DNA from 2 places in the Bradyrhizobium sp. SZCCHNR1043 genome. Region 1 is predicted to be linked to the other one. Evidence: riboswitches for the same ligand, from Rfam matches in the RefSeq annotation. Region 1 holds a riboswitch; the other holds the start of a gene.
What was found. A riboswitch is a leader RNA that binds a small molecule or an ion and turns the genes downstream of it on or off. The one in region 1 is predicted to bind cobalamin.
Positions count from the first base shown of each region.

Region 2: it holds a riboswitch for cobalamin, as region 1 does, so the genes downstream of both, QX039_RS05135 (TonB-dependent receptor domain-containing protein) here and QX039_RS26480 (HupE/UreJ family protein) in region 1, are expected to answer to the same signal.

Region 1 is NZ_JAUEYN010000016.1:33,348-48,659, forward strand. It holds gene QX039_RS26440 (cobalt-precorrin-6A reductase) at 1-147, shown strand, start outside; gene cobJ (precorrin-3B C(17)-methyltransferase) at 111-878, opposite strand; gene QX039_RS26450 (precorrin-2 C(20)-methyltransferase) at 875-1,633, opposite strand; gene QX039_RS26455 (precorrin-8X methylmutase) at 1,630-2,262, opposite strand; gene cobG (precorrin-3B synthase) at 2,255-3,529, opposite strand; gene cobN (cobaltochelatase subunit CobN) at 3,526-6,948, opposite strand; gene cobW (cobalamin biosynthesis protein CobW) at 6,958-7,995, opposite strand; gene QX039_RS26475 (DUF1636 domain-containing protein) at 8,015-8,410, opposite strand; gene QX039_RS26480 (HupE/UreJ family protein) at 8,414-9,046, opposite strand; cobalamin riboswitch at 9,165-9,358, opposite strand; gene cobU (bifunctional adenosylcobinamide kinase/adenosylcobinamide-phosphate guanylyltransferase) at 9,394-9,930, shown strand; gene cobO (cob(I)yrinic acid a,c-diamide adenosyltransferase) at 9,947-10,555, shown strand; gene QX039_RS26495 (cobyric acid synthase) at 10,560-12,053, shown strand; gene cbiB (adenosylcobinamide-phosphate synthase CbiB) at 12,040-13,011, opposite strand; gene cobD (threonine-phosphate decarboxylase CobD) at 13,034-14,065, shown strand; gene QX039_RS26510 (adenosylcobinamide-GDP ribazoletransferase) at 14,062-14,781, opposite strand; gene QX039_RS26515 (histidine phosphatase family protein) at 14,778-15,312, opposite strand, start outside.
Region 2 is NZ_JAUEYN010000002.1:518,630-533,941, reverse strand. It holds gene QX039_RS05170 (acetolactate synthase 3 large subunit) at 1-944, shown strand, start outside; gene QX039_RS05165 (threonine dehydratase) at 1,169-2,152, shown strand; gene ilvN (acetolactate synthase small subunit) at 2,289-2,831, shown strand; gene QX039_RS05155 (class I SAM-dependent methyltransferase) at 2,835-3,524, shown strand; gene QX039_RS05150 (LysE family translocator) at 3,754-4,359, shown strand; gene ilvC (ketol-acid reductoisomerase) at 4,510-5,529, shown strand; gene QX039_RS05140 (hypothetical protein) at 5,612-6,190, opposite strand; gene QX039_RS05135 (TonB-dependent receptor domain-containing protein) at 6,261-8,342, opposite strand; cobalamin riboswitch at 8,438-8,656, opposite strand; gene QX039_RS05130 (DUF2336 domain-containing protein) at 8,941-10,053, opposite strand; gene QX039_RS05125 (SDR family oxidoreductase) at 10,599-11,456, shown strand; gene QX039_RS05120 (hypothetical protein) at 11,456-11,764, shown strand; gene QX039_RS05115 (response regulator transcription factor) at 11,796-12,437, opposite strand; gene QX039_RS05110 (sensor histidine kinase) at 12,434-13,837, opposite strand; gene QX039_RS05105 (DUF2380 domain-containing protein) at 14,027-14,959, shown strand; gene QX039_RS05100 (sulfatase-like hydrolase/transferase) at 15,151-15,312, shown strand, end outside.

The DNA.
Region 1 (15,312 bases):
GCGCGACGGCTCGCGATTCCGGTGGTGATGATCGCCCGTCCCGACAAGCCGCATGGCGTCGCGTTGGACGGCGCGCGGGCCACGTTGCTGTGGCTGGAGGCGCAGCTCGCTCATGCGCCGCCCTCGACTTCACGACGCAGCGTATAGACGAAGGGCGGCTTGCCCCCGCGCGCGATCAGGCGCGTGGCCGTCGATCCGATCAGCACGAGCGTGCGCATGTCCGCCTTGTCGGGATCGACCTCGCCCAACGTGGTGATGATCTGTCTGACCTCACCACTGCCCGCGGCCCGCACCATGACGACGACGGTCGAAGCCGGCTTGATCTGCCGCAGCAGCGCGAACGCCTCCCCCAGCTGATGCGGTCGCGCCTTGGACAGCGGATTGTAGAGCGCGATGACGAAATCAGCTGCAGCCGCCGCCTCAAGGCGGCGGCTGATGGTCGCCCAGCTCTTGAGATTGTCGGACAGCGAGATCGCACAGAAGTCGCCGCCGAGCGGCGCCCCGACCTTGGCCGCCGCCGCCAGCATGGCGGTGACACCAGGCTCGACACGGATGTCGAGGTCGCGCCAGGCCGCCGGTCCCGCCTCGACCGCTTCGAACACCGCCGCGGCCATCGCGAAGACGCCGGGATCACCGCCCGACACCACCGCGACCTGTTTGCCGTCGCTTGCGAGCCCGAGTGCGTGGCGGGCGCGGTCGAGCTCGACGCGATTGTCGCTGGCGTGCCGGATCTGGCCCGGACTCGTCGTGGTCACTCTGTCGAGATACGGTCCATAACCGATCAGATCGGTCGCGCGAGCGATGGCGGCCGAGGCGGCCGGCGTGATCAGTTCGGCTCGCCCCGGGCCGACGCCGACAATGGTCAGCGTGCCCGTCATAGCCGCCGCCCCTGTCCGGGGATCAGGATCATCGAGAAATAGGGGCCGCGGTCCAGTTCCACCTCGGCCAGGGGCGCGACACGCTGCGCCTCCATCGTGCCGCGCTCGACATAGAGCGCGCGATCGAGCAATCCGGCGCTGATGATCGCGCGCTTCACCTTGGTGAGGTTGCGCCCTACCTTCATGATGACGGCGGCCTCACAATGCGTCAGCCGGTCATGCAGGACGTCCTCGCCCAGCGTGCCCGGCAGCACGGAGAGAACGTCGTCGCCCCAGGTGATAGGAACATTGGCCTTGGTCCAGCAGCCGGACATGCCGGTTACGCCCGGGACGACCTCGACCGGATGATCGTGCTCGAGCCGCCGCCACATGTGCATGAACGAGCCGTAGAAGAACGGGTCACCTTCGGACAGCAGACCGACCGATCGCCCTGCCGCCAGATGCGCGGTGATGCTGTCCGACGCACGTCGGTAGAAGTCGGCGATCTGGGACTGATAGGACAGGTCGGCGACGGGCAATTCCTCCGTGACCGGATATTCGAGCCGCAGCTCGTGCCGGCCCGATTCCATCAACGGCGCTACGATCCGTCGCGCGTTGCCTTCCATGCCGCGCTTGGCAAAGAACGCCACCACATCGACGGACCGGACCAGGCCGGCGGCGCGCAAGGTCAGATAACGAACGTCGCCCGGACCGACGCCGATGCCGTAGAGCGTGCCCGGATTTGCCGAGCCCGCGATGGTGTCCAGCAGGCTCATTCGACATCACTCGCGATGGCATTCACCGCCGCGACCGCCATGGCGCTGCCGCCCTTCCGACCCTTCACGATCAGATACGGCACACGGCCGTCGGCCGCGAGCGCCTCCTTGGATTCCCGGGCTCCGACGAACCCAACGGCCGTTCCGATCACCGCGGCCGGTCGCGGCGCGCCCTGATCGAGCATGTCGAGCAGATGAAACAACGACGTCGGCGCGTTGCCGATCGCCACCAGCGCGCCGCCGAGATGCGGCCGCCACAGCTCCAGCGCCGCCGCGGATCGGGTCGTGCCGAGCTGCGCGGCGAGCGCCGGCACCTCGGGAGCATCGAGCGTGCAGATGATCTCGTTCCTCGCCGGCAGCCGCGCCCGCGTGATCCCCTGCGCCACCATCTTGGCATCGCACAGGATTGGCGCGCCACGATCGAGCGCCGCCCGCACCTCGGCGGCGAAGTGTTCGGACATCGCGATGTCGGAGGTGATCTCGACCATGCCGCAGGCATGGATGATGCGCACGGCGATCTTCTCTTCCAGTCCGTGGAAGCGCGACAGATCGGCCTCGGCGCGGATGGTCGCGAACGAACGGCGATAGATCTCCGCGCCGTCCTTGATGTAGTCGCGCAGCTCAGACATCGGCCCTTTCTTTCGTTTCGAACAGCCCGTCGACGTCGATCTCGGTGGGATCGAGCATGCCGCAGGGCTCGCTCTTCACCGTGCCGTTGCGGACGATGTGATAACCTTCGCCCTCGCCAACCAGCACGACGTCCGCGGCTGCCGAGCGTGCGCAGCCCTTGGCGCAGCCGGAGACGTGCAGCGTGCCGTTGAATCCGGTCCGGGCCATCGCATCCGCGAGCACGCGGGCATCCTGTCGCGTCGCCAGTCCCGTCGACGGACAGCAGCCGACGCCCGAGCAGGCGTCGATGCGCATCAATGGATCGGTATCGTCGACGACCAGGCCGAGCCGGGCTGCATCCGCCACCAGTTGCTCCGCGGTCACGACGCCCGCGGAGACATACAGCGCGCGCCATGGTGACAGGCGGACCTCGGCGACATCGTGCGCCGCGAGCATGGCCGCAAGCCGCGCCAGCGTGCCACTATCGATGCGGCCGAATGGCACGCCGAGACCGACGGCGCAGGTTTGATCCGTCAGGGCAATGATGCCGCAACGTCGTTGCGATTTCGCGGCTGATGGCGTCGCGATGACGTTGGAGAGATCAAGGCCCAGTTCGGCGCCGACGGCGGCGCGCGCGTGCGGCGGCAAATCTGCGGAGCGCCGCGTCGGGCTGTGTTGCAGCACCAGCCGCGCGAGCCGCACAGCCGTCGACGCCGCATCGGCATCGGCTGTCGTTCCCAGCCACACGGACTCAACAGAACCGGCGATGCCAACGGCGACACGCCGGGCTTCAGGACCGCTACAGGCGACGAGACGAACATCCGCAGCGAGCCCAGTCAGCGGCAACCTGCCGCCGCCATCCAGCGCAAAGCCGAACTTGGGCGGCAGAGCATGGAGCGCCTGATCCGAGGCCAGCAGTGTCTCCAACTCGGCGGCGACGGGACGCATGTCGACCCATTCGGCCGGGTCGAGTCCTGCCAGCGGATTGACGACGATGTTGCGGATGGCCTCGAGCTCGACACTGTCATCGAGCAGTCCGAGCGATGCCATCAGCTCCCACAGCGGCACAAGCGTCTCGGGCGATACGCCGCGAATCTGCAGATTGGCGCGGCGCGTGAGGTCGATCTGGCCGTTGCCGTAGTGCCGAGCAGCCTCGGCAAGCTCACGCAGCGCCGACACCAGCAACGCGCCGCCATGCGGCCGGACGCGAACGATGAGCCCGTCGCCGCTCGGCATCGGACGCCGCGCGCCCGGGCACCAGCCCTTGATCTCGACCGAGGCGGTCATGACGCGCTCTCCGCTTGCGTCAGGCGCGTGCGGGCATGCGCAAGCTCATCGGCGACCGCATTCCGGCGTGGCACCCATAGCTGCCGGCGTAGCGCATCCTCAAATCGCGAGACGATCGCGGCGACCGCCGCCGGATTGCGCGCGACCATGTTGTCCAACACGGCCTCGTCGCGCAGCAGCGCCCCATGCGCCAGATCGAACAGGTGCTCGGCGACGGCGTCAGAGGTGGCGGCAAAGGCGTAGAGCGCGTCGACGCCCTGCGCGATCTCGGCGACGCCGCGATAGCCATGCGCGAGCATTCCCGCAATCCAGCGCGGATTGGTGAGACGGCCGCGCACCACGCGGGCGATCTCCTCGCCGAATGTCCGCGCCGCCGGCGCCTCCGGACGGCTGGTGTCGAGATGCAGCAGCGCGGGCGACGCGCCGAGCGACGCCGCGGCCGCCGCAAAGCCTCCGGCAAAGTCGGCGACCTCCTCGCCATCGAGCAGGTCGCGCTCACGATCGTCCTGCGGATGCACGAGGGCGTCGGCGCTGCGGACGCGGGCGCGGAACGTGTCGGAAGCAGACGCGCCGTCATGCGTCCCGCCAAAGCTATAAGCGGCGCTCTCGAGATACGCCTCGCCGAGCTGCGACCGGCTCGTCCAGTCCATTCCGAGCGCAAGGTCGGCGGCAACGGCACCGTAGCTGCCAGGCGCCCCGCCGAACACGCGCGCGAGGCTCTCGCCGCGCCGCCGTGCCGCGGCCAGCGGATTGTCGGCATCGTCCTCGTCAAGCGCGGCCACCTTTTGCACGGCGAGATCGAACAGCGCGATCTGCGCTTCGAACAGGTCGCGAAACAGCCCCGAGATCCGCAGCGTCGCATCGATGCGCGGGCGGTCGAGCATCGCCAACGGCAGTACGTCGACGCCGGTGACACGATTGGAGTTGAGGTCCCAGCGCGGCCGCACGCCCAGATAAGCCAAGGCCTGGGCCAGATCGTCACCGCCCGTGCGCAGCGATGCGGACGCCCAGAGATCGAGCATGAGCGCGCGCGGGTAGTCGCCATGATCCTGCAAATAGCGCCGGATCACCTCGTCAGCCGCGCGTACGCCGACCACAGCGGCGGTCCGGGTCGGGATCGCACGCGGGTCGATCGCGGTGAGATTGCGCCCCGTGGGCAACACGTCGAGCCGGCCGCGGCTCGGCGCGCCGGCGGGACCGGCAGCGACGCGGCGACCGTCGAGTGCCGCGAGCAACGCACTGCGTTCGGCTGCAGCGCTCGCGGCGATCCGTGCGGCGATGTCGGCGCGATCGACCGTCGCGGCCGCCGGCCCCATGGCCGCCGTGATCGCATCCGCAAGCAGGCCGGTCGCCGCCGTGTCGGGCGCTTCCCCGAACACATGCAGGCGGTCGCGCACCGCGAGCTCCTTGATGTCACAGAGCTGCGCATCGAGCTGTGCGATCGCCTCGCGTCCGGTCATCGCACGGTCGAGCCCGCAATCGGCGGCCAAGCCACCCTGCCAGGCCCGCGCGACGATCTCCTCCTCGAGCAGCTTCAGCCGGCGCTTGTCGAGGCCATCCGCCTCGGCATATTCCTCGACCAGCCCCTCCAGCTCCAGCAAGGGTCCGTGCAGACCGGCCTGCGACAGCGGCGGCGTCAGATGCCCGAGCGTCAGGGCCGACAATCGCCGCTTGGCCTGCATCGCTTCGCCGGGATTGTTGACGATGAAGGGATAGATCACCGGCAGCGGGCCCAGCACGGCCTCCGGCCAGCACGCATTTGAGAGCGCCAGTGCCTTGCCAGGCAGCCATTCCAGCGTGCCATGCGCACCGAGATGAATCAGCGCATCGATCCGCTCGGCCTCACGCAGATGCGCATAGAGCGCGACATAGGCGTGCCGCGGAGGCACGCTCGTGTCATGGTAGCCAGACTTGCGATCGGCGCGATTGCCACGATCCGGCTGTAGCAGGATCGAGAGTTTTCCCGCACGCAGCACCGGAAAACGGAAGGTGCCATCTCGAACCGCCGGGTCGGCTTCCGCCTCTCCCCAATTGTCATGCGAGGCACGCTGCAGCTCATCCGGCAACAGCGCCAGAGCACACCGATAGGCCGCGAGCGGCACCACGAGCTCATCTGCCTCGTCCCGCAGCAGCGCGTCGACATCTTCGGCGGTCGGCGCTGCGCGGCCGATATCGTACCCCGCCTCCGCCAACAGCCGCGCAATGGCGGCTGCGCTTTCGCTGGTGTCGAGACCGACAGCGTAGCCGCGGCGCCCGCCGCGCGCCGGATAATCGGAAAGCAGCAGCGCCACGCGCCGCTCGCTTGCCGGCAGCGCCCGCAGCCGCGCCCATCGCGCCGCGAGCCGGGCGACGTAAGCAATGCGGTCGTGTTGCGGTACATAACGCATCGTGCCGAACTGCAGACGCTCATCCGCCGGCATTTCACCCTTGAACGCAATCGGGCGCGCCAACAGCCGGCCGTCGAGCTCCGGCAGAACGACATTCATGGCCAGATCCGTCGGCGACAGTCCGCGCGCCGACGAGGCCCAGGCCTCTTCGGTGCTCTGCGCCTGGATGATCTGCAAGACCGGCGCGTCCGCGAGGTCGAGCACCGTGGTGCCGTCGTCGCGCAGCGCCGAGAACGCGGTGGCGTTCAAAATGATCGCAGGACGCCGGCGCTGGACGAGTCGCGCCAGTGCATCCCCGATATTGGGATCCTTCAGGCTGGTCACCGCGACCGCGACCGCCGCCAGCCCTTCACCTTCGAGCGCCCGCATCAGCTCCGCGATCCCTGCCGTATCCGCGGCGAGCAGGCCCGCACGGTAGAACACGATCAACGCGGTGGGCCGCGCATCATCGTGGCCGCAGAGATCATCGATGCCGACCGCTCCGCGATCGGGCATGAAGCCGACGATCGAACCGATCGCGACCGGCTCCGCAAAATGCGCGTCGCGCCCGAGCAGCGTCGCGAGATAGCGCAGGGCCTCGCGCGCATTGCCGACGCCGCCCTCGTGCAGATAGCCGTAGAGACGCGAGGTCGCGTCCTTCGGCAGGGTCGAGAGCGCATCGAGCCTCTCGTCGGCGCGATCGTCACCCGGCAGTGCCGCGAACGGGATGTGGCGGCTGCGGCAGACCGATGCGATGCGCTCCAGCCCGTAGCGCCAATAGTCGAGCCCGCCGAGACAGCGCACGACGACGGCGCGCGCGCCGAGCACGACACGGTCGACATAGAGATCGACCGACATCGGATGCTTCAGCCGTTTCAAGCTGGCGAGGCGCAGGCTCGGCAGCTCATCCGACGACGCGGTCCAGGCCTCGGCCAATGCCGACAAATCGCTATCCGAGAACGACAGCACGACGATTTCGGCCGGCGACTGTGCAAGATCCACGGCCTGTTCGAGGTCGTCGAGATCCGCGCCCGTTGTCGCCAGCAGGTGCATCGGTCCCGCCTATCCTGTGATCAGGCTCTGGATGGCGGCGGCATCGAGGCCGCGCTCGCCGATGATCACCAGCCGCCCCTGCCGCGATTCGCCGGATCGCCACGGGCGCTCGAACTGATGCTGGATGCGGTTGCCGACGGCCTGCACCAGGAGGCGCAGCGGCTTGCCGGCGACTTCCACGAACCCCTTCACGCGCAATACGTCATGCGCGTCGACGGCGGCCGCGATGCGGTCGACGAGCGCATCGGGCGAAGCCTGCGCCGGAACGTCGAGCACGAAACTCTCGAAATCGTCGTGGTCGTGCTCGGCCTCGTTGTCGTGATGTGACGGTCGGGCCGCGAGATCGTCCTCCGCTGCGGCACCGAGCCCGAGCAGAATTGAAGCCGACAGCCTGCCGTGCTCCGTCGCGATCACCTTGACGGCACGCTGCACCTTCGCCGTGATCTCGGCCGCGACATCCTTGCGCTGCTCCTCGCTCATCAGGTCGCTCTTGTTCATCACGACGAGATCGGCGCACAGCAGCTGGTCCTCATAGACCTCCTCCAGCGGGTTGTCGTGATCGAGCGAAGCATCACTGGCGCGCTGCGCGGCGAGCGCGTCGGGATCGTCGGCGAAACGGCCGGCGACCACCGCCGGGCCGTCGATGACCGCCACCACACCGTCGACGGTGGCGCGCGTCGCGATCTCCGGCCAGTTGAAGGCCTGCACCAGCGGCTTCGGCAGCGCGAGCCCCGAGGTCTCGATCACGATATGCTCGGGCGGCTCCTTCTGATCCAGCAGGCTCCTGAGCGCCGGCACGAAATCATCGGCAACGGTGCAGCACAGGCAGCCGTTCGACAGCTCGACGATGCGATCCTCCGGACAGTCCGGCACGCCGCAGCCTTTCAGGATGTCGCCGTCGATGCCGACATCGCCGAACTCGTTGACGATGATGGCGAGCCGGCGGCCATTCGCGGTCTCGATCAGGTTGCGCACCAGCGTGGTCTTGCCGGCGCCGAGGAAACCGGTGACGATGGTGCAAGGCGTCTTGGCGAACGACTTCGTCATGGCGATACGATCTCTCGTTTCAGCGTGGTGCTGACAGCGCGGGAACGCGCGCAACGGTGTTCTTGCGGATGTATTCGGGACGCTCGCGCCAGGCCGGCAGGCCGGCGTCATGGCGCTGATGCAGCTGCGCGAATGTCAGCACATCCTGAACATGCAGATCCGGATCGAGCGCGCCGAGCACGTAGGTCCATTTGCCCGGCGCCGTCACTGCAACCGTGCACGCACGATTGCAGTTGGACAGGCACTCGACGCCGACCACGGCGACACCGGCGCGCTGCGCGGTCGGCAACGTCTCGATCGCGGCGAGCAGACGGGCTCCGGCCCGCGGCTGATCAGGCGGCGTAGGTTCCGTCGCCTGCGAACGGCAGGTGACGCAGACGAACAGCGTCGTCTCACCAGTCTCCGATGCGGTCATCAATCAGCCGATCACGCCGGCCGCCGTCGCCGCGGCGACCCCACCCACCAGCACGATGGCAGCGCCCGCGAGCCGCAGCGCCAGCGGCGCAGCCGCCTTGGCCTTCGCCGACAGCAGCCTGGTGCCGAGGAACGCGCCGGCGGCGATGAGGGTCTGGATCACGAGCAGACCGACGAGATAGGCCCCGAGCGGGGTGTTCTCTGCCCCAACGATCGATTCACCCAGCGCATATCCATGGACGAGGCCGGTCACGGCGAACAGGCCGGCGACGGGCAGCACGCCGAAACCGCCACGCATCACCACCACCAGCCCAACCACGACGGTGGTCAGGCCGACCAGCAGCTCGGCAGCCGGGATGTTGGCCTTGGCCACATGAAGGCCGACGCCCGCGATCATCGCTGTGGTGAAGGCGAGCACCGGCGCGAAGCCGCGGCCCAGAAGCGCTGCAACGATGCCCGCACCGACGATGGCGGCCAGATGGTCGATTCCGATCACAGGATGGCCGAGGCCGGACAGCAGGCCCTGCGCAAACGTCTGCGGCAGTTTGCCATCCATCATGTGATGCGCGAAGGCGGGATCGGCGGCGAGCAGCACCAGGCTCGCGGCTGCAAAGGTCGTGGTACGGGTCAACTTCATGGCCGTCTCCGTCGCTTGCCGGCTCCCCAGAGGACCGGACGATGCGCTGCATCCGACGGCATCCCGCCCATCCCGGCGGGATCAGAACCAGCATCGCGACTCCCCGCGCGACGGGTCGGCCAACAGCAATGTCGACGGCAGGTCTCCTGGCTCTCGGGTCACCGCATGAAGCCACCTTCCCGGTTTCCCAGTGGTGCTTTGGCCTCACACTCGCCGATTACAGTTGCGGGGGCAGCCACGGCCTTGGGTCAAGAACCCGCACCGTGTTCCCTAAATCTCTCCTTTCGGAGAACCGTCATCTGTTAGATACGGGTCGCGCCAAAGCCCGTCAATCGGAATCGTCCCCCATGGTCCCCGCCCGCCCGCATCCCGCCCTGCCGCGCCTCACCCTGGTGCTCGGCGGCGCGCGCTCCGGCAAGAGCCGCCATGCAGAGGCGCTCGTGACCGCCCTTCCCGCACCTTGGACCTATGTTGCGACCGCGCAGGCGTTCGACGATGAGATGAAGGACCGAATCGCGCAGCACAAAGCGCGCCGCACCGAGGGATGGCAGACGTTGGAGACCACGCATGATCTTGCAGGCCTGGTCCGTGCACGGGCAAATTCGAGCGCGCCGATGCTGATCGATTGCCTGACGCTGTGGCTCAGCAATGTGATGCTCGCCGACATGAACGTTCCGGCACGATGCGCCGAGCTGATCGAGGCGTTCAGGGACGCGCCTGGCCCCATCGTGGCCGTGTCCAACGAAGTCGGACTCGGCATCGTGCCGGACAATGCGCTTGCCCGCGCCTTCCGTGATGCGCAGGGGCGACTGAACCAGGACGTCGCGGCCTTAGCGGATCGCGTGATCCTGATGGCGGCCGGCCTGCCGCTGACATTGAAGTAACGGGAAGGACATGCCGATGACCGAAAGCGCCGACGATTCACGCCACAAGGCGAAGATGGAGAACCGCAAGGCGGTGCAGGATGCCGAGGTCGCCTCGAAGACCGTCGAAAAGGGCCTGCTGATCGTTCACACCGGCAAGGGCAAGGGCAAATCGACGGCGGCCTGGGGCCTGATGCTGCGCGCACTCGGCCGCGGTTTTCGCATCGGCGTCGTGCAGTTCGGCAAGGGCGCGTGGGAAACCGGCGAGCGCAAGGCGATCGAGCGGTTCGGCGACCAGGTGTCGTGGCACACGCTCGGCGAAGGCTTTACGTGGGAGACGCAAGATCGCGCGCGCGACATCGCCGCGGCCGAACGTGCCTGGGCGAAGGCAAAGGAGCTGATGGCGGATCCGTCGATCCGGTTGCTCGTCCTCGATGAGCTCAACATCGCGCTGCGCTATGATCACCTTGATATCGCAGACGTCGTCGCCACGCTCGCAGGGCGCCGTCCCGATCTGCACGTCGTCGTCACCGGGCGCAACGCCAAGCCGGAGCTGATCGAGGCCGCCGATCTCGTCACCGAGATGAACCTCGTGAAGCATCACTTCGCAGCCGGCGTGAAGGCGCAGGAAGGCATCGAGTACTAGGCTCATGAGCGCGCGCGCCATCATGTTCCAGGGCACCGGCTCCGACGTCGGCAAATCGCTGATCGTCGCGGGGCTCGCGCGCGCGCTGACATTGCGCGGCCTCAAGGTGGCGCCGTTCAAGCCGCAGAACATGTCGAACAATGCCGCCGTCACCGCAGACGGCGGCGAGATCGGCCGTGCCCAGGCGCTGCAGGCGCGCGCGGCGCGGCGGCCGACGACGGTGCACATGAACCCGGTGCTGCTGAAGCCGCAGAGCGAGATCGGGTCGCAGGTCGTGGTTCAGGGTCGCGTCATCGGCAACGCCAAGGCATCCGCCTATCAGGCGATGAAGCCGCAACTGATGGCGGCCGTGCTCGACAGCTTCCATCACCTCGCAGCGGATGCCGACATCGTGCTGGTCGAAGGCGCAGGCTCCGCCTCCGAGATCAACCTGCGCGCGGGCGACATCGCCAACATGGGTTTTGCGCAAGCGACGCAGATTCCGGTGGTGCTGATCGGCGATATCGATCGGGGCGGCGTGATTGCGAGCCTGGTCGGCACCAGGACTGTGATCCCGCCGGACGATGCCGCGCGCGTGGCAGGTTTCCTCGTCAACAAGTTTCGCGGCGATCCGGCCTTGTTTGCGTCAGGCATGAACGAGATCGAGAAGCGGACGGGGTGGACATCGCTCGGGCTCATTCCGCATTTTTCGGATGCGCGCCGCCTGCCAGCGGAGGACGCGCTTGGCCTGGCTGAACGCGGATCATCGGGAGGACAACGGCCGAAGGTCGTCATCCTCGCCTACCCGCGCATCTCCAATTTCGACGAGTTCGATCCGTTACGGCTGGAAGATGGAATCGATCTGCAGTTTTTGCGGCCTGGCACGCCGATCCCCGGCGACGCATCGATGGTGATCCTGCCGGGCTCGAAGGCCACGATCGCCGATCTCAGCGCCTTGCGCGACGCCGGCTGGGACATCGATCTGGCCGCGCATCTGCGCCGCAGCGGCCGCGTGCTCGGCATCTGCGGCGGCTATCAGATGCTGGGGCGTGTGATCAGCGATCCCGATGGGCACGAGGGAACACCTGGTTCCGTCGCGGGACTTGGCCTGCTCGACGTCGAAACGACATTGACCGATGACAAGGCGTTGCGCGAGGTCCAGGGCACGCTAACGGAAGATCAGCTGTCGTTCCGCGGTTACGAGATGCATATCGGCCGCACTGACGGACCGGCGACACAGAGCCCCTTCCTAACCTTCTCCGACGGCCGTCGCGATGGCGCCATCGCAGCGAACGGCCTGGTTACCGGCTGCTATGTGCATGGCCTGTTCGCCGATGATGGCCTGCGCGCCCATTGGCTGCGCGGCCTCGGCGCGACGACGAGCGGCTTAGCCTATGAGACCGATGTGGACACGACGCTGGATGCACTCGCGGCGCATCTCGAGCGCTACGTTGACGTGGACCGAATCCTCGCATTGGCGAGCAAGCCCGCGCCGGCCGTGGCGGCTACAGGATCCTGACCAGGACGAGTCCTGCGACGACCAGGGCCTGAACCAGACAGGCCAGCCGATACAGCCGCAAGGCCTGCCGGATGTCGGACGCGTCGAGATCGGCGCGCCCGTCGCCCATCCAGGCATCGGTGACGAGATGACCGTGATAGACGCGCGGCCCCGCCAGGCGCAGTCCGAGCGCACCAGCCATCGCCGCTTCCGGCCAGCCGGCATTGGGCGAACGATGCTTCGACGCATCACGTGCAACGGCTCGCACCGCGGCCGAAGCCGAGGCGCTCGGGATGCAGGCCGCAGTGGCTGCGATCCACAGCGCGGACAGGCGCGAGGCCGGCAGGTTGACGAGATCGTCGAGCCGCGCCGCCGCCCAGCCGAACGCGCGGTGCCGGTCCGAGAGATGGCCGATCATGCTGTCCGCGGTGTTGAGAGCCTTGTAGATCAGGATGCCCGGCAGCCCGCCGACGACGAGCCAGAACACGGGCGCGACGACGCCATCGGAGAAGTTTTCTGCCAGGCTCTCGACCGCGGCCCGCGCAACGCCGGCTTCATCCAGCCGATCGGGATCGCGGCCGACGATCATCGAGACGGCTCTGCGGCCGCCCTCGAGCCCCTCCTGCTCCAGTCCTTCCGCGACCGCCGCAACATGCGTGTCGAGACTGCGCTGGGCCAGCAGGCTGCTTGCCGCCACACCAAGGACGATCGTTGCGACCGGCTCGCCCACGACCGCCTGCATCACCCACGCTGCGGCGAGGCCGATGGTCATCATGCCGGCCACGAGCAGACAGACGAGCCCGACGCCGCGGGCTCGTCGCGCGGCAAAGCCGTCTGCTGCCCCGTTCCAGCGGCGGTCCGCCCATGCTATCAGCGCGCCCACCCACATCACGGGATGACCGATCCGCTGCACCAGGACCTGGGGATAACCGACCGCCGCCTCGACGAGGAGCGCCGTGAGCGCGAGAGAGACGAACATCGATCTCCGCTGAAGGACAGACATGGACGACAGAGCGACTAGCACGGGCGCGGACCAGCCGGAAGCGATCCTTCACGGCGGCGATCTCGCTGCGATCAGCCGTCGCTATCCGGACGCGCCACAGCCGTGGATCGATCTGTCGACTGGCATCAATCCCGTCGCCTACCCGGTGCCGACCATTCCGCCCGCAAGTTGGGCGCGCTTGCCGGCCCAGGCCGAAGACGACGCGCTGCGCGCAGCGGCTGCTGCGCGCTATGGCGTGGCGGGGCCCGAAATGATCGTTACCGCGCCCGGCACGCAGGCGCTGTTGCAGATCCTGCCGCGGCTGCGCCCACGCTCGAGGGTTGCCGTGCTCGCCCCGACCTACGAGGAGCATGCGCTGTGCTGGCGCCGCTGTGGGCATCGCGTCGGTCTGGTCGATGATGTCGATGCGCTCGCCGATGCTGATGTTGCCGTCGTCGTGAATCCCAACAATCCCACCGGCCGCCTGCTGCCCCGCGATGTGCTGGTCGGATTGGCCGCGACCTTGCGCCGGCGCGACGGCCTGCTGATCGTCGACGAAGCATTCATCGATCTTTGTCCCGCCGACGCCAGCCTCGCAGCCGACCTGCCGCCGGCGACGATCGTGCTGCGCTCGTTCGGCAAGACCTACGGCCTTGCCGGCGTCCGCCTCGGTTTCGCGATCGGCTCCGCTGACGTCGTCCGCCGACTCCGCGACGAGCTCGGTCCTTGGGCCGTATCCGGACCTGCGCTCGCGATCGGAACGACGGCCTTGGCCGACGCTGCTTGGCTGGAGCAGACACGCGCGCGGCTGGCGAACGACTGTCAGCGCATCGACGATCTTCTGAGCAAGGCCGGCTGCGCGGTCAACGGCGGCACGCCGCTGTTCAGGCTGATCACATCGCCGAACGCGCCTGACATCGCCGAGCGGCTCGCCCGGCACGGCATCCACGTCAGGCGCTTTCCGGCTCAGCCGAGCTGGCTGCGCTTCGGCCTGCCGGGCAATGCGTCCGAGTGGCACCGGCTGGCGCCGGCGCTCGGCGATGCCTTCTAACCGAGCACGCAGGCGGCAAGCAGCAGCGTTTCCGTGACCTCGATGCTGGCGCCATGGCAATCGCCGGTGATGCCGCCGAGCCGCCATTGCCAATAGAACGCGATTCCCGGAACGAGACCAATCGCGATCAGCGTCGGCACCGCGCCGGCCAGCGCGCCGATCGCGAGTGCGCCGCCCCAGGCGACGATGACGTTCCAGCCGACGCTGTTCGAGATGCTCGCCCCCAGCCCCGGCTTCAACGACAGCAGGGTCTTATTGCAGATCAAAGTCCCCCAGCGTGCCCAGGCCGGGATCAGCACCAGCGCCCAGGCCGTCGGGCCCGTCGCCAGCTCGGCGATCAGCACCAGCTTGGCGGCGATCTGCAAGCTGATCGCGACGACGGCAAAGCTGCCGGCATGGGGATCGCCCAGCACGGCGATGAAGCGTTCCGGCTTGCCATGCGAGGCGCCGAACGCGTCGGCGACGTCGCCGAGCCCATCGAGATGCAGCGCGCCGGTGATCCCGATCCAGGCGACCAGCACGGTCAGCGCGACGATCCACGGATCGGCATCATGAAAAAGGCGGGCGACCAGCGCCAGACAGGCGCCAATCACCAGTCCGGCTGCCGGAAACCAGACCGACGCCCGCGCCAGATCGTCCGGTCGTAACTCAGCGACCCGCGGTGTCGGCAGCCGTGTCAGGAATTGCAATGCGATCCAGAATTCACGAAGCATCATGGCTGGATGATCTCGACGATTTCGCCCCAAGGTACACCATCATCGCCCTGCCCCGCTTCGAGCGTGATCCGCGTGCCGGGCCGGATGCGCAGGCTCCACAGCTGGCGCAGCGGCCATCCGAGTAGCTGCGAGAGCGCTGCGCGCATGGCGCCGCCATGGGTCACCACGAGAACCGGCGCAGGCTCGGGCCGGACAAGGATACGATGTGTTGCGCGCGCCACTCGCGCCTGCAAATCGGACCAGCTCTCACCGTCCGGCGCCCGGACCTCAGCATCGGCATGGAAGGTGTCGAGCAAGGCTTCGCCTCCGGGCTCCGCGGCGATGTCGCGATGCGTCCGCCCGTCCCAGCGTCCGAAATCGAGCTCGCTCCAATCCGCATCGATGTCCAGCGCACAGTTGGTCTGCCGGGCATAATCCTCCGCTGCCGCACGTGCGCGCGCCAACGGCGAACTCACGACACTGTGCCAGATCCGGCTTTGCGTCTGCCGCCGGAATTGATCCCAGCCGGGCTCGCTGAGCGGTGGGTCGGTG
Region 2 (15,312 bases), on a different contig from region 1:
TGACGATGCATGATTGCGACGTCATGCTGTGCGTCGGCGCGCGCTTCGACGACCGCATCACCGGCCGCACCGACGCGTTCTCGCCGAACTCGAAGAAGATCCACATCGACATCGATCCGTCCTCGATCAACAAGAACATCCGCGTCGACGTGCCGATCATCGGCGATTGCGGCGACGTGCTCGCCGACATCCTGCAGGTGTTCAGGGCCGAGGCGAAGAAGCCCGACATCAAGGCGTGGTGGCAGCAGATCGCCACCTGGCGCGCGCGCAACTCGCTCGCCTACAAGCCGAACCGCGACGTGATCATGCCGCAATATGCGATCCAGCGGCTGTTCGAGCTGACGCGCGGGCACGACACCTACATCACCACCGAGGTCGGCCAGCATCAGATGTGGGCGGCGCAGTTCTACGGCTTCGAGGAGCCGCACCGCTGGATGACCTCGGGCGGTCTCGGCACCATGGGCTACGGCCTGCCGGCCGCGATCGGCGTGCAGGTGGCGCATCCCGACAGCCTCGTCATCGACATCGGCGGCGACGCCTCGGTGCAGATGACGATGCAGGAGATGTCGACGGCCGTGCAGTACGAGCTGCCGGTCAAGATCTTCATCCTCAACAACCAGTACATGGGCATGGTGCGGCAGTGGCAGCAGCTCCTGCACGGCAACCGGCTGTCGCATTCCTACTCGGAGGCGCTGCCGGACTTCGTCAAGCTTGCCGAGGCCTATGGCGGCGTCGGCCTGCAGGTGAGCAAGCCCGGCGATCTCGACGGCGCGATCAAGGAGATGATCTCGGTCAAGAAGCCGGTGCTGTTCGACTGCCGCGTCGCGGCGCTGGAGAACTGCTTCCCGATGATTCCGTCCGGCAAGGCGCACAACGAGATGATCCTGCCCGCGGAAGCGTCCGATCCGGCCGCGGCGTTCGCCGGCGGCAAGGCGCTGGTGTGAGGACTGATCGTGAGGGCGATGCCAACCCAACACTCCGCTGTCATCGCCCGGCTTGCCGCCTTCGCTAAAGCTTCGGCGCGCCCTGAACGCGCGGCCTCGTCGAAGCCTTGGCGAAGACGGGACCGGGCGATCCAGTACGCCGCGGCAGCCGTGGCTCTCACGACTGCTGGTGGGTACTGGATGCCCACTTTCACGGGCATGACAGTCGTTATGAGGAGGTGGCCGTGTTCACACTAGCCGAGCTCGAAGCCGCCCACGCCATCGTCGCGGCCGCGGTGCCGGCGACGCCGGCGCATGCGTGGCCGCTGCTGGCGCAGCGGCTGGGGACGCATGTCGTCGTCAAGCACGAGAACCATACGCCGGCGGGCGCCTTCAAGGTGCGCGGCGGGCTGGTCTATGTCGACAACCTCAAGCGCACGCGGCCGGACGTCCGCGGCCTGATCACCGCGACGCGCGGCAATCATGGCCAGAGCGTCGCGTTTGCCGGCCGTCGCAACGGCCTGCCGGTGACGATCTACGTGCCGCGTGGCAATTCGGTCGAGAAGAACCGCGCCATGGCGGCGTTCGGCGCCGAGCTGATCGAGCACGGCAGCGACTTCCAGGAGGCGCGCGAGGAGGCTGGCCGCCACGCCGCGCGCGACGGCCTGCACATGGTGCCGTCGTTCCATCCCGATCTCGTGCGCGGCGTCGCCACCTACGCGCTGGAGCTGTTCCGCAGCGCGCCCGATCTCGACGTGCTCTACGTCTCGATCGGGCAGGGCTCAGGCATCTGCGGCTGCATCCTGGCGCGTGATCTCTTGGGCCTGAAGACCGAGATCGTCGGCGTGCAATCGACCGAGGCGCCGTCCTACGCGCTGTCGTTTGCGGCCCGCACCGTCGTGACGACCAACAGCGCCGATACGCACGCCGACGGCCTTGCCACCCGCAGTCCCGATGCCGATGCGCTGGCGATCATTCTTAAAGGCGCCTCGCGCATCGTGCAGGTCAGCGACGCCGAGATCGCCGAGGCCGTGCGCATTCTCTGGACCGACACCCACAATCTCGCCGAAGGCGCCGGCGCGGCACCGCTCGCAGGTGCGTTGCAGGAAAAGGGCAGGCTCGCCGGCAAGCGCGTCGGCCTGGTGCTCACGGGCGGCAACATCGATCTCGACCTGTTCAGGCGCTGGGTGCTGCCCGCGGCCACGCATGCCGAAGCGGGGGCCGCATGAGGAACTCGCAACTCGCCACAAACACCGCCGTCATACCCGGGCTTGACCCGGGCATCCACGAACCGCGCGCTCGACGCTCGACGTGGATGGCCGGGACAAGCCCGGCCATGACGGTTGAACTAGCACGGGGACACCAATGAACCAGCCAGCATCGGCCTATTTCATGGAAGAGCGTCACGATCCGAACGAGACGCACACGCTTGCGGTGCTGGTCCAGAACGAGCCGGGCGTGCTCGCGCGCGTCATCGGCCTGTTCTCGGGCCGCGGCTACAACATCGAGAGCCTCACCGTCTCCGAGACCGAGAGCCAGAAGCATCTGTCGCGCATCACCATCGTGACGACCGGCACGCCGATGGTGATCCAGCAGATCAAGCACCAGCTCGACCGCATGATCCCGGTCTACCGCGTCGTCGACATGACGCTGACCAAGCGCGCGATCGAGCGCGAGCTCGCAATGGTCAAGGTGCGCGGCACCGGCGAGCCGCGCGTCGAGGCGCTGCGGCTGGCGGATGCGTTCCGCGCCCGGGTGATCGACGCCACCACGGAAAGCTTCGTGTTCGAGATCACAGGCAATACCGACAAGATCACGCAATTCATCGATCTGATGCGTCCGCTCGGCCTGGTGGAAGTCGCCAGGACCGGCATTGCGGCGATCGGGCGGGGATCGGAAGGGATGTGAGCCATGCTGGCGCGCGACTGGTACTACAACGAACGCAACCGGATCGGGCTCGACCATGCCGTGGCCTCGATCTATGGCTCGGGCGATGATGCCGACGAGCGCGCGCGCGCCGCTCTGAAGATGCTCGGCGTCAAGCCGGGCTGGCGGGTGGCCGACATCGGCTGCGGCAACGGCGTGCTGGCGACAGAGGCGGCGCTGCTGGGCGCGGTGGTCGACGCCATCGACATCTCGCCGGCGATGCTGGCGCTGACCCGGATCTACAGCCGCGACCGCCGTACCGCGGTGCGGATGCATTCGGCGGGGCTGCTGTCGTTCGCCTATGAGGCTACGACCTACGACCTGATCGCCAGCGAGTTCACGCTGCACCATCTGCCGGACTTCTGGAAGGCGGTGGCGCTGGCGCGCATCTTCGCGGCGCTGAAGCCCGGCGCGCAATTCTTCCTGCGCGACATCGTCTATGTCAGCATGCCCGACGGCGCCGAGCGCTCGGTCGAGCAGTGGGCGGACTTCAACATCAAGAACCACGACCTCGCTCGCGACAGCGTCATCACCCACATGCGTGACGAGAACTCGACCTTCGCCTGGGTGATGGAGCGCATGCTCGCCGAGGTCGGATTCGTGACCGTCTCCGCCGACTACCACGCGCCGATGCACGCGACGTATGTGCTGCAGAAGCCGACGGGGCAGGGCTAGGCGCTGATGCTTGTGCACGACGGTGAGGTGGCCACGCTGCCACCCTCCCCTGGAGGGGGAGGGTCGGCTCACATCGCGCGAAGCTGCGATGTGAGCCGGGGTGGGGTGATGCCTCCACGCCGGAGCCGTGTCTGCGGCCCACCCCACCCCGATCGCGCATTGCATGCGCGATCGACCCTCCCCCTCCAGGGGAGGGTGAAGAGTCGTTGTGCGGAGAGAACTCATTAGAATGTCCCAGCAGCTCCTCATCGCCTTCGTCACCTTCGCGTTCGTGATGGCGTTCACGCCTGGGCCGAACAACATCATGCTGCTGTCGTCGGGCGTGACCTACGGCTTCCGCCGCACGGTGCCGCACATGATGGGCGTCAGCTTCGGCTTCGCCTTCATGGTCGGGGCCGTCGGCTTCGGCCTCGCCACGGTGTTCATCTCCTATCCGGTGCTGCAGGAGGTGCTGAAATATCTTGGCGCCGCCTACCTGATCTATCTCGCCGTGGTGATCGCGTTCTCCGGATCGGCCAAGCCGGATGACGACACGACGCCGCGCGGCCCGATGTCGTTCTGGGGCGCGGCGCTGTTCCAGTGGGTCAACGCCAAGGGCTGGGTGATGGTGATCAGCACCATCACCGCCTATGCCGCGATCGCCAGCTTCCCTGCCAATGTCGCGCTGCAGGTCGGGATCAGCTTCGCGATGGCGATCGGCTCGACCATCACCTGGACCCTGTTCGGGACGGCGCTGCGGCCGCTGCTGAGTTCCGAACGCGCGGTGCGCGGCTTCAACATCCTGATGGCCGTGCTGCTGCTCGCCTCGCTCTATCCCGTCTTCATGGACGCATGAGGGAGGCGGCCGCCATGCGAGATCGGGGTTTCCAACCACGCCCAAAATGCTCTAGACACGGGCCGGATTTCGTCCGGGCGCAGCCGCCCGTGCCTCACCCAAGCGTCTGACTTTTCAGCCAATTCCGGCCATCTCAAAGAGGAAACGACAATGCGTGTCTACTACGATCGCGACGCCGATCTGAACCTGATCAAGGGCAAGAAGGTCGTCATCGTCGGCTACGGCAGCCAGGGCCACGCCCACGCGCTCAACCTGAAGGATTCCGGCGTCAAGGACGTCGCGATCGCGCTGCGCAAGGGCTCGGCTTCGGCCAAGAAGGCCGAGGGCGCCGGCTTCAAGGTGATGGAAGTCGCCGAGGCCGCCAAATGGGCCGACCTGGTGATGATGCTGACCCCGGACGAGCTGCAGGGCGACATCTATCGCGAGCACCTGCACGACAACATGAAGCAGGGCGCCGCGCTCGTGTTCGCCCACGGCCTCAACGTGCATTTCAACCTGCTCGACCCGCGCCCCGATCTCGACGTGCTGATGATCGCCCCGAAGGGCCCCGGCCACACCGTCCGCTCCGAATACCAGCGCGGCGGCGGCGTGCCGTGCCTGATTGCGATCGCCAAGGATTCCTCGGGCAACGCCCATGACCTCGGCCTGTCCTACGCCTCGGCGATCGGCGGCGGCCGCGCCGGCATCATCGAGACCACCTTCAAGGAAGAGTGCGAGACCGACCTGTTCGGCGAGCAGGCGGTGCTGTGCGGCGGCCTGGTCGAGCTGATCAAGGCCGGCTACGAGACCCTGACCGAGGCCGGCTACGCGCCGGAGATGGCCTATTTCGAGTGCCTCCACGAGGTGAAGCTGATCGTCGACCTGATCTATGAAGGCGGCATCGCCAACATGAACTACTCGATCTCCAACACCGCCGAATATGGCGAATACGTCACCGGCCCGCGCATCGTCACGGCCGAGACCAAGGCGGAGATGAAGAAGGTGCTCGGCGATATCCAGTCCGGCCGCTTCGCACGCGACTGGATGCTCGAGAACAAGGTCAACCAGACCTCGTTCAAGGCGACCCGCGCCAAGCTCGCCCAGCATCCGATCGAGGAGGTCGGCGCCCGGCTGCGCGACATGATGCCCTGGATCAAGAAGGGCGCGCTGGTCGACAAGTCGAAGAACTGAGTTCGCGCAGGACTTGCTGAGAATTGAGAACGGCGGGCCGAGGCCCGCCGTTTTTGTTTGGTAGGTGAGTCCTTAGGCTGTTTCAGGACGTCGCGCGGCGTGAGGCCAGCGGCGCGAGCAGGCGGACGATCTCGCTGACAGCGACCAGGCCGACGAGCCAGGCGGCGCTGGTCAGGCCGAGGCGGGCGACGATCGGGAGCGTGAAGCTCGCGGCACCGCCGAGTGCGGGCGTGGCGGCCAGCAGCACCAGCTCATACGCCGTGTAGGCGCCCAGCAGGGCGGCGGCAAAGGCGAGCGGAGCCGGGCTTGCGCGCAGAGCCTGCAGCACGCCCCGGGCCGTGGCAGTGGCGCTGAGCGCGGCGGCGCCGATCATCGCGCCCCAGGCCAGCGTGTTGGCATCGACCGGATAGTGCAGGGCGCCGAAGCCGATGCCCTGGTTGACCAGCCAGGCGCCGATCATCACCGGCAGCGCCGTGCGCAGCGGAAGCATGGCGGCCGCAATCACGGCGAAGGCCGCAAACGGCGTCGCGCAGGCGAACACGAAGCTCGCCAGCGCACAGGCGGTCGTCAGCAGCGCGAAACAAAACGCGGCTGCATGCCGCGGCGGGACGGGCGCGAGGCGAGCCTCGGAACCAGAGGGGGCGAGGACGTCGAGAGTCATGGAACATCTCCTGTTGTTGCAATTGTAGTCCAGTTTTGAGGCGGCTGTCAGCCGCTTCGGGAGGTCTGCATCACTGCACGCCGAAGCTCGCGAGCCGGATGCCGCCGAACACGCCGAAGCCGGGTGCCAGGAAGCCGGTCGGGTTCTGGGTGTGACGGTTGAACAGGTTATCGATCCGGCCAAACACCTTGACCTGGTCGGACAGCGCGTAGTCGCCGCGCAGGTTCACGAGCGCATAGCCGGGTGCGACGAGGCCGGTGGTCATGCCGTCGCGGCTGACATCGAGCCAGTCGCCGACCCGCAGCAAGGTGGCCGACAGGCTCAGCGCATCGATCGGCAGCCAGGTGGCGGTGGCGCTCCATTTTTCCTTCGGCCGGCGCAGCAATTGCTGGCCGGTGGCCGCGTCGACGGCGCGGGTGAAGGTGTAGTCCGCGCGCAGCGATATCCGATCGGTGAGCCGCGCCGTCACGAAGCTCTCGGTGCCTTCGGTGGTGGCGAGGCCGACATTGGCGTAGGAGGTGAAGGTCGCGTTGAAATTGATCAGGTTGGTGATGCTGTTGTGGAAGTAGGTCGTGCCGAAGCGGACGCGATCGTCGAACAGCGGCTGTTCGAAGCCGGCATCGTAGCCGGTGCTCTGCTCCGGCCGGAGGTTGGGATTGGCGAAGAAGTTGAACGCCGGAAAATCCTGGTGCAACTGGCTCAAGGTCGGTGCCTTGAAGCCGGTGCCGTAGCTCGCCTTCAGCTTGGTCTCGGTGACCGGCAGGATCACCGCCGGCGCGATCCGGTAGGTGCCATGGCCGCCGAACTGGTCGTTGATGTCGTTGCGCAGGCTCGCCACGACGAACCAGCGCTTCGCGAACTCGGTCTGCAGCTCGACGAAGCCGGCCTTGTTGCCGTTCTCGGCCGAAAGGTCGGTGGTCTTCAGCCGTTCGGTCTGCTGCTCCAGGCCGACGATCAGGTTGTTGCGCGGGGCGAGCTCGGTCACCGCGTGCCAGTCATATTTGATGCGCTCGCCGGTCGCGACCGCGGCAACGGGATTGCCGGCCGTCAGATCGGACGACCAGTTGTTCACATAGTTGACGCCGAAGTAGTTCCTGATGCGGCCGCCGAGCAGCGACCATACGGCTTCCTCGCGCGTCGCCAGTTGATGGACGGTGTGGTTGCTCTGGGCGGCGTCGGGAAAGCTGGGAAAGCCGCTGTCGCCGGTGAACAGCAGGGTGGCGTCAGTGTAGCGGACCACCGAATTGAGCGTCCAGGCCTCGTTGAGATCGACGCCGAGCTTGGACGAGGCGGTGACGTTGTCGTAGGCGTTGCCGATGGCCTTCTGCCCCGCAGGCAGCAATTGCCACGGGGTCACCGGAACGTCACCGGCGTGCAGACGCGCGACGTTGACTGCGTAGTTGACATTGTCCTGAGAGCCGCTCAGCCCCGCGCTCTGGTTGAAGGTCTTGAACGAGCCGCTCTCGACCGAGGCGGTCGCCCGCGCCGGTCCGTCGCCCTTGCGCGTGATCACCGAGATGACGCCGCCGATGGCATCGGAGCCGTACAGCCCGCTCTGCGGCCCGCGCAGCACCTCGAGCTGTTGGATGTCGGCGGCGAGCAGATGCGCGAAATCGAACGCGCCGTTGCCGTTGGTGACGTCGCCTGCGTCGATGCCGTCGATGATGAGCTTGGTGTGGTTGGCATTGGTGCCGCGCATGAAGACGTTGGTCTGGCCGCCCGGGCCGCCGGCCTGCACGATGTTCAATCCGGGGACCGTGCTCAGGATGTCCGGCACGGTGCGGGCCTGCTGCGCGGCGATATCCTTGTCGGTCACCACGGTGATCGCATTCGCGACGTTGGCGACCGGCGTCACAACGCCGGTCGGGCTGACGGCGACGGGGGCGCTGGCCGGCACTGCCGGCTTTGCAGCCGGCGTCTGCCGTCGCGCGGCGTTGCGGGTTGGAGAACCGCCGGACACCGCCGGCCCTGCGGCAGCCGGCTGGCGCGGCGCGTCAACCTCGACCGGCGGCAAAAGGTTGGGGGAGGCGGATTGCTGCGCGGCTGTCGGGAAAGCACCGAGCAGCGCAAACGACACGAGGACGCAGAACGACGACAGAACGGCGCGATGCCGCCTGGCATGGGGAACGGGAGACACGAGTGACCTCGGCATGACGTCAGTGGCACGTCACCGCGAACGAGGTCTCACGCAGGCCTTTGCAGACCTGCCTGAAAACGATGCCAATAACGCCCCGACCGGCATCCTCGCGTGTGACCACGGCTGACGGCAGGTCTCCTGGCTCGCGGGTCATCACCTCCACGTCGCCTTCCCGGGACCGAGATTTCCCAGTGGCCTATGACGCGAGATTCGCCGCTTACAGTTGCGGGGGCAGCTGCGGCCTTCGATCACGTCTCTTGCGAGACGCATCCGGCACCGCATTCCCTTTTGAGCCCCGGTCGAGGGGCACCGTCACGATCACCGTAGGAGTGCGGGCGCACCAAAGTCAATCCGGCGCCCGGTGATCTCCTGGCGATAACGCTGGCCGGTCGGCTTGATGATGCCCGGCCGCCTGCGACAACCATAGCTGTCGTCCCCGCGTTCGCAGGGACCCATAGCCGCCGGCGGTCGTGTGGCGAAGGACGACGATCCAGACATTTTTCCGCCAATTCACATCACGCTGTATGGGTCCCTGCGTTCGCAGGGACGACAGCGGAGTATGAGGAGGCTCGCGAGTCGTTGCTGATGAGGATTGCGTCTTGTGAGCACCCGCTCACTTCTCGACCTTGTTGTGCACCATCCAGAATCGCAGCGTGCGCTGGGCGGTGTCGAGCGACAGGCGGCCGTAGTCGCGTTCCGCGAGCTTGAGCGTGTCGCTGTCGATGGCGTGCTTGATCGGCCGGTGGGTCAGGATTTTCGCCACCACCGACCAGGCCAGCCCGGCGGCACGGCAGGGGATCAGCACGATGTCGGTGCGCGGGCCCTCGAGCACCTTGGCCATCATCTCGGTCGGGACGTTGTTGAGCAGGCCGAGTGCGGCGGAAACCTCGCCGAACCGGCGGGTCTCGGCGAAGAAGGCGATGGCGGCATCGTTGAGCTCGTTCAGCCCCTTCATGCGCTTGACGGCCTCTTCGGCGAGCGTGAAGTCGCGGCCGACCAGGCCGCCGTCGCTGCGCGCAACGTCGGCGATCGCCTTGAGGATCTTCTTGATCTCCTGTTGCAACGCCGGCGGCGCCGAGGCCATCAGCTTGGCGCGCACGGCTTCGGTGGCGCGGCGCAGGAGGTCGCGCAGGTGCTTGGTAGGCAGATCGATGCGCAGCCCGATGATCTCGGACAATTCGTCGTCGTCCTCGGCATGCGCCATCATCCCGGAATAGCCGGTATCGGAGAAGCGCGCGGTCTGGTTGTTGGCGAGCTTGCGGATGACCCGGCGCTCGCCGCGGTCGACGATGATGTCGGTCACCGCCTCGGTCAGATGCGGACGGCTGGAGATCGCCATCAGGTGATCCTGGCCCTTGGTCGCCGCGACCTCGACCAGCGTATGCTCGGTCAGCCGGCTCGAGTGCATCAGCACGCTCTCGGCCACCGAGATTTCGTCGTCACGGGCGAGCTGCTGGATCAATTCGACGGGCGCGTAGTCGACCGGCGCGAGATGCTTGGAGAGCTCGGCCCGCGCGCGGGTCTCTACTCGCGAGACCAGCATGCACAGCACATTGTCGAACACCTTGATCTGGTCCTCGGTGAGGCGTTCGCCGTCATGCAGGAACAGATTGGTGACCTGGCGCAGCGTGTTGACGCGCTTCGCCGAGGGGCCGCTGCGGACGGCCTCTTCGAGCTCGGTGATGATGGAGTGTTCTGAAGGCGGGAGCTGTTCTGGCTGTGACACGATCGCGCTCGTTTGTCCGGATGGCCGGAGCGACAGCGACGCGCTTGTGATCCCGCTGCAAGGCTCTCGGCCGGAGCAGTTTTCGGCACGGGCGATAACAACGCGTTAGGGTCGGAGGACGTAGTACCCCGGAGAAACACGGATACGGAAAATTAAGGCGATACGCGTAGAGGGGGACGACGAGCTGGAGCGCGGTCTTCCGGAGATTCGCCGGACAGGCGATGGAATGAGGCCCGAACACCTCCCCGCGGACGCGGCGACGACAGGCCAGCGAAACGGAAAGGTTAATGATCTCATAATGTCACGGACCTTCCTTCATCCAGTTTGCTCGCTGCCCTCGATCTCACGTCAGCTGTCATCCTCCCAAGCATTGAAACTTAAACCCCATTCTTGCCGCGGCCATTTTGCTGATGCGCCGTGCGCTGCGTGCGGTCTCCCGGTGTTCCAGGGCGGGCTCGGAAGAGGGATGATCTCGCGCGAAAAATCAGCGCCAGCATCGCGCTGCATCCCGTGCGATAATCGCCGCGCAAATCGTTGAGGTCGCCATGAAATCCGTCGTCATCACCGGCGCGTCCACCGGCATCGGCTTCGCCTGTTCGAAGCTCTTGCTCGCGCGTGGCTTCCACGTGTTCGGCAGCGTTCGCAAGCAGGCTGATGCAGACCGTCTGCGCAGCGAGCTCGGCGCCAACTTCACGCCGCTGCTGTTCGATGTGACCGACGAAGCGGCGGTGAAGGCGGCCGCCGGCGAGGTGCGAGCGGCGCTCAAGGGCGAGACGCTCGCCGGTCTGGTCAACAATGCCGGCATCGCCGTCGCGGGGCCGGTGACGGAGCTGCCGATCGAGCAGTTTCGCCATCAGATGGAAGTGAACGTCATCGGTCCGGTCATTGCGACCCAGGCGTTCGCGCCGCTGCTCGGCGCCGATCCGGCCATGAAGGGAGAGCGCGGCCGGATCGTGATGATCAGCTCGGTCGCGGGCCGCAACGGCAACCCGCTGATGGCGCCGTATTCGACCTCGAAGCATGCGGTCGAGGGGCTATCCGAGAGCCTGCGCCGCGAGCTGATGCTGTTCGGCATCGACGTCATCGTCATCGCGCCGGGGGCGGTGAAGACGCCGATCTGGGCCAAGGCCGAGGAGGTCGACCTGTCGCCGTATCAGGCCTCGCCGTTCTTCCCGGCGCTGCAGAAGATTCGTGGCTTCATGCTGCATCTCGGCAAGACCGGGCTGCCGGCCGAGACCATCGCCGCGCGGGTGGCCGACGCCTTGACCCTGCCGGCGCCCAGGGTGCGCTACGAGATCGCGCCCGATGCTATCAGGCAATGGATCGTGCGGGTGCTTCCGAAGCGGACCGTCGATCGCATCATTGCCAAGCGGCTCGGTCTGACGCCGGTGATCAGGGCCTGATGCCGGCGATGACGACCATCGGCAAGACCCAGGCGGAGCTGACCCGCCTGGTCGAGGAGGAGATTCGCGCGCAGCCGGGGTGCGAGACGGCACGCGTGCCGGCCGTTCATGCGCTCGACGTGCGCAGTGGCCGCAACTGGGAGATCCCGCACGTCGTTCTCGGCGATAGCCTGATCAGCGACGTCGACCGCGCCGTGATGAGCGTGCAGCGCCGGCTCGGGCGCGAGCTTCACCTGATCGATGATCCCGTCACGGAGCCAGCGTCGGAAGCCGCCGCGACGCCGCAGATCGACACCGACGACTCCTGACATTCCCTGCGCTGACGTGAGCCCTGCGGGCTCAGGTCAGCAGGCCCTGCCGCAGCGCCAGCCGTACCAGCTCGATGTCGCTGGCGACGCCGAGCTTGTCCTTGATCAGCGAGTGCAGGTTGGCAACCGTCTTCGGGCTGAGATGCAGCGCTGACGCGATCTCGTCGGTGGTCCGTTCGGCCAGCAGCATCTGCATCACCTCGAACTCGCGCGCGGACAGGACGTCGGCGGCCGCCCGCTCGCCGGAGAGCCGGCTGAGCGCGAGCTCGTGATCGATGTCGGGGCTGATCGCGATGCGGCCGGCGAGCACGTCCATGACGGCGCGCACGAGGGTCTCCGGCGGGCTGCTCTTGGTGACATAGCCGCGGGCGCCGGCGCGGATCGCCTGCACCGCGAAGCCCGCATTCTCATGCATCGTGAAGACGAGGATGCGCGCGCTACGATCCCATTGCCGGATGCGGCGGATACCCTCGATGCCGCCGACGCCCGGCATGGTCAGGTCCATGATGACGAGATCGGGCCTGACCTCCTTGAACAGCCGGTAGGCTTCGGCGCCATCGGCGGCTTCGGCGACCACGCGCAGTCCCGGCTGCTTCTGCAGCATCGACCTGTAGCCCTCGCGGACCACGGCATGGTCGTCGACCAGCAGGATGGTGCCGGCGGGCGCCGTCATGCCGCGCATGCCGCTTGCGGCTGGGTAGGCGAGAGGTCGGGCAGGGCCGGCAGCGGAATCTCGACGCGGAGTCGCGCGCCACCGCCGGAGGCGGCCGCGAAGCTCATCTGGCCTCCCATGGAGGCGACGCGCTCGCGCATGCCGAGCAGGCCCATGCCCGGCTTGTCGGGAGCTTCACCTGCGGGACCGTCGTCTTCGACGGTGAGCACGGTCGCGCTCGCCGGCCCGTCCTGAAGCGTCAACTGCAGCCGCACGCGCGTCGCTCCGGCGTGCTTGACGGCATTGGTGAGCGCCTCCTGGGCGATGCGGTAGAGGTTGGTGGCGATGATGCCGGGCAGTCGGTCGATGCCGCCCGACAGGCTGATCTCGAAAACGGTGCGGCCGTGCTGCCGCCTGTTCCACCCGGCGACGAGGCCTTCGAGGCTGGCGGCGAGGCCGAGCTCGTCGACATCAGGTGGACGCAGCCGCATCAGCGCGCCGCGCAATTGGTCCATCATGTCGCTCGCGGTGCGCGCGATGCCGTCGCATTCGCCCACCAAAGCGGGGCAATCCTGCGCCGCGCTGTGACGGATCGACGCCGCGAGCGCCCGGATCGCCGCCAGCGACTGGCCGAATTCATCATGCAGCTCGCGCGCGAGGTGGCGGCGCTCGTCGTCCTCCAGGGCGATCAGGCGCCGGGTCAATTCGCTGCGCTGGGCCAGCGCTGTCTCCAGCCCCTCGGCGAGCTGGTTGAAGGCATCGCGGATCGCCGACAGCTCGGCAAGGTCGAACGGCGGCAGCCGTGCCGACAGATCATGGGCCGCGATCCGCTCCAGCCCGGCGCGGATCAGCCGGGTCGGGCGCAGCGCGCGGGCCAGCGCGGCGTAGGCCAGAATGCACAGCAGCGCCAGCGCCGTCCCGAGCACGGGCAGCAGCCGGCTGAGCTCGCGCCAGGCCTCCGCGGTCATGACGCCGGCATCGGCCCAGACGACGGCATCGCCGGTCCTTTCGCCGCGAAAGCTGACCGGCCGTGCCGCTTCCCGGCCTGGATCGAACAGCCGCCGATACAGCATCGCGAAGGCGCGGGGCGGATCGTCCGTCTGCGCCTCGGCGCCGCCGCAGATGCGCTGCACGATCGCGCCGTCGACGCCGCGATAGGCGATGCACAGGCCCGGTCGCATCGCGGCGGCGGCGACCGCATCGAGGTCGGGAAAGCCGGCCGGCGGGCTGTTGACCCAATGCATCTTGCTTTGCTGCAATTGCAGCGTCCTGGCCGTGATCTCGGCGATCCGCTCATTGCGCGCATGCACCGAGCGGTCGGTGTCGAACAGCACATAGGCGCAGATCGCCCCAAAGCAGAGCGCCGAGACCACCGAGATGCGCAGGGTCAGACGGTATTTGAGGTCGTAGCGGGTCCACATCTTCGGCACGTCCATGGTAGCCCTGCCCGCCGGCATTTAACGGCAGAACCGCCTGGGCCAAAAGCGCTGCGGCCTGGTCGCCGTCACCGTCGTGAAAATTTCCCGTGCCGCGCCGGGACCGCGGCCGCTGCGGCCATAGCGCCGCTGCGCCTAGCTTTGGATCGCCAGACATCGCTGCAGGGGGATCCCATGTCGAACCGTCGCGTCGTCCGTTGTCTCGTTCTCGCGCTTGCTTTCGCGGCCGGTCCGGTCCGCGCCGCCTCCGGCGATGTCCCGGCTGTGCTGGTCGACGATTTCAGCTATCTCGACACGTCCGGCGAGCCGGTCGATCAGACCGCAGCGCATCAGCGGCGGCTGGATGCATTCATCGCCGCGCTCCGCAGCGACGTCGCCGCCGACGCGCGGCTGCGGCCGGTCAGCCCGTCCTGCGCGCCGTCCTGTCCCACCGATGCGTCCCCGGAGGTCCGGCTGCAGATGGCGGCCGAGGCCGGCGCAACCGTCGTGATCACCGGCGGAGTCCAGAAGCTCTCCACGCTGGTGCAGTGGGCGCGCGCCGCGGCCATCGACGTCGCCTCCCATCGGGTCGTCTTCGACAAGGTCTTCACCTTCCGCGGCGATAGCGACGAGGCCTGGCAGCGCGCTGCGATCTTCGTTTCGCGCCAGGTCCGTGACGCACTGGCGCCGCCGGAGCCGATCCGGCTGGCGCTGCTGCCGTTCGAGCTCGACGACACCAGCGCAGGCGCGGCGCTCGGCGAGACCGAATCCGACCAGAAGGGGCTGCAGGAGGCGACCGACGCGGTGCGGCAGCTGCTGGCACAGTCCGGGCGCTATCGCCTGGTGGACGCGGCCGGCGAGATCAAGCCGGGGCAGCCGGTGCGTGAGTGCGACGATTGCGAGGCCCGGGCGGCCCGCGCCGTCGGCGCCCAGCAATCGCTGCTCGGCATCGTCCGGCGGATCGGCCGCACCGAATACATCATCGGCTTTCGTGTCCGCCAGGCCGACAGTGGCGCGCTCGTCGCCGCCGGTGACAGCGGATTGCGCCTCGGCGCCAATTATTCCTGGAGTCGCGGCGCGGTGCGTCTGGTGCGCGAGCGGCTGCTCGAGACCGGCACCCAGAATTGAAAAAGGGCGAGGATCGGTACGCGAGGACGGCAGTGATGCCACCTCTCGTCGTGGCGCGAGACGACACGCCGCCCTCCGTGCAAATCCGGGCTGTTGTGATTTGTGACGATTTCATTACGGTCGGATGACAGGATAGGCTTCCTTGATCTGTCGGCATGCGCCGGCGAAGGGCGCCTGCATTCGACCGCCTGATGTCACTGACCCCGAACGACCAACCGATCACCACGCTCGCCGCGGCGAGCGCAACACGCTCCGCGGCCGTCCGGCTGTCCGCCGTCGCCGCGCCGCATGTCGCGGCGCTGGCCCTGATGCTGCACACCGAGACCGATTTCGGCTCGCGGCTCGGCTTCGTG